Linked DNA regions of Zobellia nedashkovskayae. The main gene of each other region encodes a partner of the protein of the gene in region 2 in a complex. Links are inferred from orthologs where the notes say so. Each region holds a gene or a part of one and is shown on either strand. Other genes may lie near its edges.

Evidence for each region. Proteins that work in one complex are often made in the same cells at the same time.
Region 1: the proteins of prfA (region 2) and prmC are in contact, whole or in part, in a crystal structure (PDB 2B3T), measured with the Escherichia coli proteins. The link is inferred for Zobellia nedashkovskayae from one-to-one orthologs.

What each region holds. Positions count from the first base shown.
Region 1 is NZ_JADDXR010000002.1:4,555,875-4,558,910, forward strand. Bases 78-3,036 are described here. They hold prmC (peptide chain release factor N(5)-glutamine methyltransferase), read right to left. Parts: upstream 2,010-3,036; coding sequence 1,146-2,009; downstream 78-1,145. Other genes in these bases: ligA (NAD-dependent DNA ligase LigA), read right to left, coding at 78-1,086; IWB64_RS18770 (GNAT family N-acetyltransferase), read right to left, coding at 2,029-2,514; ribD (bifunctional diaminohydroxyphosphoribosylaminopyrimidine deaminase/5-amino-6-(5-phosphoribosylamino)uracil reductase RibD), read left to right, coding at 2,602-3,036. Outside these bases: more of ligA, read right to left, coding at 1-77. UniProt on the Escherichia coli protein: Methylates the class 1 translation termination release factors RF1/PrfA and RF2/PrfB on the glutamine residue of the universally conserved GGQ motif, i.e. on 'Gln-235' in RF1 and on 'Gln-252' in RF2.
Region 2 is NZ_JADDXR010000002.1:268,740-271,594, forward strand. Bases 15-2,792 are described here. They hold prfA (peptide chain release factor 1), read right to left. Parts: upstream 2,053-2,792; coding sequence 976-2,052; downstream 15-975. Other genes in these bases: IWB64_RS01120 (hypothetical protein), read left to right, coding at 15-107; pyrF (orotidine-5'-phosphate decarboxylase), read right to left, coding at 120-929; IWB64_RS01135 (FAD:protein FMN transferase), read right to left, coding at 2,399-2,792. Outside these bases: more of IWB64_RS01120, read left to right, coding at 1-14; more of IWB64_RS01135, read right to left, coding at 2,793-2,855. UniProt on the Escherichia coli protein: Peptide chain release factor 1 directs the termination of translation in response to the peptide chain termination codons UAG and UAA.

The sequences.
Region 1 (3,036 bases), 4.3 Mb from region 2 along the record:
AAATTTTGCAATCTGATCGGCATTGTGTAACGACGCCCTTTTTACGGTGGTTCCCGCCAAAAGCACTGGCTCCAGGTTAGCCACCGGAGTTATTGAACCTGTACGCCCTACTTGATACGTGATTTCGTTAAGCAGCGTTGAAACCTGCTCTGCCTTAAATTTGTAAGCCATGGCCCAACGTGGCGATTTTGAGGTAAAACCCAATTCATCTTGATGCTGGATACTGTTTATTTTTACCACTACCCCATCCGTTTCATATGGCAAATTATGCCGTCCTGAATCCCATTGGTTTACAAATGCCATTACTTCATCTGTTGAACGGCTCAATTTTGCAACTTCAGGGACTTTAAATCCCCATTCTCTTGCTTTTTCAAGCATCTGCCATTGTGAAGTTATGCCTGTATTCTGACCTACGATACTATATAAAAGACAGTCTAAAGGTCTTTGAGCGACCGCTGCACTATCCTGTAATTTTAAACTTCCAGAAGCCGTATTTCTAGGATTCATATAAGGGTCCTCCCCATTTTCAATACGCTCGGCATTCATTTGCGCAAAACCTTCAAAAGGCAATACAATTTCTCCTCTGATATCAAATTTTGGTGGGTAATCACCTTTTAATTGTAATGGCACCGACTTTATGGTTTTTACGTTCGTGGTTACGTCGTCTCCTTGAAAACCATCACCACGAGTAACAGCTCGCACCAATTTTCCATCTTCGTAGGTAATACTAATAGAAGCTCCATCATACTTCAATTCACAAACAAACTCCACTTCTGCATCGCCCAAAATGCGCTGCATACGCTTTTCCCAATCCTCAAGGTCTTCTTTTGAATAAGAATTATCTAACGAGTACATGCGCTCATTATGCACTACTGTTTCAAAATTTTTGGTAACCCCACCCCCAACACGTAAAGTTGGCGAACTTGCATCATAAAATTCCGGATGTTTGGCTTCAAGTGCCTGTAATTCTTTTAGTTTGGTATCAAACTCATAATCGGATATGGTAGCGTTGTCAAGCACGTAGTAATTATGGTTATGCTCTCGTAGTTCTTGACGAAGGGACTCTATTTGTTCTTTTATCTGCATTTTCTAACTCAGTATTTCTGTAATCTTAATGTATGCTTTTGAGGAAGTTTTGATTTATATCACCCCAAAATGCCCTTTGTCATTCGGTCGTTACCAAATATATCTTTTCGGACTTCAATTTCTATAAAATTATGTTGATGTAAAAGTGCTTCCGTTTCTTTTGCTAAATATTGATTGATTTCAAAAAAAAGCAATCCTTTCTCTGATAGATTCTGTTTCGCCATTTCCGTTATCGCTTTATAAAATACCAATGGATTTTCATCTGAAACAAAAAGCGCTAATTCAGGTTCATGTTCCAACACGTTTTTATGCATTTCTCTCTTTTCCATCTCTCTAACATAAGGAGGATTAGAGACTATAACATCAAAATTTGAAGCAAATCCATCGAAATTCAAAATATCGGCATGAACAAACTCGACTTTTAAGGCGTTTCGTTCTGCATTCCTTTTAGCTATTTCCAGCGCTTTTTTAGAAACATCCAGCGCAAAAATTTTGGCATCGGGTAAAAGTTTCGCCAATGTAATAGCAATACATCCACTCCCTGTTCCAATATCTAAAATTCGTAATCCTGATTTTCTTTCTGGCTGATTGGTTTTAACCTTCTCTACAATCCAGCGAATAAGGTCTTCCGTTTCCGGTCTAGGAATAAGTACATTCTCGTTTACCTCAAAATAAAGGTCCATGAAATTTGTACTTCCTATTATATATTGAACAGGCCGTTGTAACTTAAGTCCTGATAAGGCCTCAAAAAGCGGCTGTTCCTCCTCTTTTGTCAAAGTTAGATTAGGCTGCAAGGCCAAAACAAAACGCTGCAACTTAAGGTAATGCTCTATAAGCAGATAAAAGAAACTATCTACCTCCTCTTTTGCATATAATTCATCTAACTCTTTGTGATAAATATTCTTTATTTCTTTTAAGACCATTAAATATTGGAGCTATACATTATAATTTAGCGAGCATATACACTGGACATGAATAATGACCCGTATCTCCCAACGGCTTATCTATATACTCAAATCCCATTTTTGCATAAAGCTTTTGAGCTGCTTTCATGTAAGGCATGGTTTCCAAATAGATTTTTTCAAAATTGAATTCCTTTGCCTTCTCAAGACATTTCTGCAACATTTCAGAACCAATCCCTCGTCCTCTTGCTTCCTCTAAAAAATACATTTTCTGCAGTTCGCAAATATTGTCCTTGCTGTTCTCTAATTGAGAAATTCCGGCGCAGCCCAAAATAGTTTCATTTTCTTCTACAACAAAATATGCCGCACGTGGTTTATCATAATTTTCGAACATTTGATCAAGCGTTACATCTGCGTAAGCAGTGCCTACTTTTGGCGCACCTAAATCCACTAATACCTTACGAATCAACGTTGCTATTTGCTCGTTATCCTCTTTTCTTATGTTACGAATGTTCACTGCACCCATTTCCAATAAATAAAATTCTATTTTTACAGCGTGAAGATACGTAGAAATGTGCGTATGTTACCTCTTTAAAATACCGTGAACTAGCCCATGTTGAACAACAAAACCCTTCCACAAAACACTTTTTCCAAAGATGAAGCTTACATGCTTCGTTGCTTGGAAATAGCTAAAAATGGCTTGGGAACCACTGCTCCTAACCCTATGGTAGGTGCCGTAATCGTTCATGAAGACAAAATTATTGGTGAGGGTTTCACGAGTCCGTACGGTGGACCACATGCCGAAGTGAACGCCATAAACTCAGTTGCGGACAAAGAACTACTTAAGCATGCTACTATTTACGTTACTCTGGAACCATGTTCACACCACGGTAAGACTCCGCCTTGCGCTGATTTAATTGCCAAACATGGTATTCCAAGAGTTGTAATTGGTCTTATAGACCCACATACAAAAGTAGCTGGCAAAGGAATAGAAAAACTTAAAAATGCAGGAAGTAACGTAATAACTGGTTGCTTAGAAAAAGAATGC
Region 2 (2,855 bases):
TTTTGAACAAAGCCAGTGACATGAAGTACACAGATGCTAAATTGGTTGAATTTTTCGAGCAAAAAGCCGAGAAGATTCAAAGGGTTCTAGAAAATATGATGAAGTAATTTCTTCGGAAATTATAAAAGTTCGGCCATTTGACGTTGTAGCTCTAAAGCTTTATGCCTTGCTGCATCCGCAAAGTCCGATTCTGCTGAGGCATAAATTATTCCTCTAGAAGAATTTATAAGAAGACCTACGTTTTCGCTCATACCGTTTTCACAAACCTCCTTTAGACTTCCTCCTTGTGCACCAACACCTGGCACCAATAAAAAGCTTTTAGGTATAATTTTCCGAATGTCTTTCAGATACTCTGCTTTGGTTGCACCTACTACGTACATTAGGTTTTCAGAATTATCATAAGTTTTTGAGGTCTCCAGTACCGTTTTATATAATTCCTTACCGTCTATTAATTTCGTTTGAAAGTCAAAAGCACCAACATTAGATGTTAATGCTAATAATATGGTGTGTTTATCTTTAAAAGCCAAAAATGGCTCAACCGAGTCTTTTCCCATATATGGGGCTATGGTAACGGAATCAAATTCCAAATCTTCAAAAAATGCTTTTGCATAACGTGTGGAAGTATTACCTATATCGCCCCGCTTGGCATCAGCTATTGTAAATAGCTCCGGATAATTAGCGTTAATGTATTTAATAGTCTTCTCTAAGGACTGCCACCCTTTAATCCCGTAAGCTTCATAAAAAGCAATATTGGGCTTGTACGATACGCAAATATCATGCGTAACATCAATAATAGCTTTATTAAAAGCGAATATGGGATCTTCTTCTCCAAGAAGGTGCGACGGAATTTTTTCTAAATCGGTATCAAGACCAATACATAGAAATGACTTTTTCTTTCTAATTTGGGCAACAAGTTCTTCAGTAGTCATAGTAGAGAAGCTACATCTATAATTAAGTTTCTAAAAAATTGGTACTTTAAAAAATCTCGGAAGCTTCTTTTAGCTTTTCAGTATTCTCCACAAAACTAAGTTCATCAATAATTTTTTGAATATCACCATCAATAATATTTTGCAAATCGTAAAGAGTCAACCCAATACGGTGATCCGTAACACGACCTTGTGGATAATTGTATGTTCTAATCTTAGCAGAACGGTCACCACTGCTTACCTGAGAATTACGTTTTGCCGCATCTTCTTCTTGCTTTTTAGCAAGTTCTTGATCATACAAACGCGAGCGCAATACCCTAAAAGCTTTATCTTTATTTTTATGCTGCGACTTTTGATCTTGACATTGCGCCACCAACCCCGTAGGAATGTGTGTTAAACGCACTGCAGAATACGTGGTGTTCACAGACTGACCTCCAGGACCTGAAGAACAGAAAAAATCTATCCGAACATCTTTTGGGTCTATCTGAACATCAAAATCTTCAGCCTCAGGAAGTACCATTACGGTTGCGGCACTGGTGTGCACTCTACCTTGGGTTTCTGTCTGCGGCACACGTTGAACGCGGTGTACACCTGCCTCAAACTTAAGCGTTCCGTAAACATCTTTACCAGTTACTTCAAACTGAATCTCTTTATAACCACCACTGGTACCTTCACTTAAATCTATAACATTGGTTTTCCAACCCCTACCTTCACAATACTTCGTATACATACGAAATAAGTCTCCAGCAAAAATACTAGCCTCGTCACCACCAGTTCCAGCCCTAATCTCAACTACCACATCTTTGGCGTCTTCAGGGTCTTTTGGTATGAGCATTAATTTAATTTCTTCTTCTATTTTAGGGATTCCCCCTTTGGCTTCCTCTAGTTGCATTTTGGCCATTTCTACCATCTCTGCATCACTACCGTCCGCTATAATTTCTTCCGCTTCTTCAATGTTGTTCATAAGCTCTAAATACAGCTCACGTTTAGCTACAAGCTCTTTTAAATCGGAATATTCTTTGGTCAATCCTACATAGCGCTTCTGGTCCGAAATAATATCCGGCTGAATAATAAGGTCAGAAACCTCATCAAAACGCTGCTTAACAATATTGAGTTTATCTATCATTATCTTACATCACTTGTGTTGCGAATTTACGACAAATTTGTACATTTATTGATATACCTTTGTTTTGATAAAAAGCATTCTTTTAGTTATAGACTAATGAAGTTGTATCGCAATTATATGGTGCTATCTACTTTAAAAAGTTATAAAATAAAACAACCTACCTGATTTTTCTTCTTCATTTCCGCTTACGACATCTGAAGTATTTAGCAGGTTTACAATTGAATAAACCCAACTTCTAACAATTCTATCTAATTAAAGAAGATTTTCCAAACAAATGAATTCCGAGAAAATTTAAGAAATGAAGGTTATCTTTCATTGTATCGTGGAGATGTAAAAATTGAAGATATTAGGGCTTTTCGTTTAATAGAATACCACTACTCTTATACACTTTATTATCAGCATCAATTAAAATAACTTCGGTAACGCCCAATTGATTTATCAAAGCCAACCCATCTTCTTTGCCCATTATATATACTGCCGTTGCCAAAGCGTCACAAAGTTCTGCGCTCTTTGCAAAAACAGAAACACTATTAATTCCAGTAGAAGGATAACCAGTTCTAGGATTTATAATATGCGAATATTTTACACCATCAAAAGTGACGTATTTTTCAGAATTGCCTGAGGTTGCCACTGAAGATTCTACAACTGGTAACCAAGAAAAAATCTTTTCGTCACTTAATGGGTTCGCTATACCAATCAACCATTTTTCTCCTGTTGCTTTTGTCCCCCAAGTAGTGAGGTCTCCTGCCGCATTGATAATGCCACCCAAAACCTGTTTAGAAACAAGAAACTCCTTAGCTTTA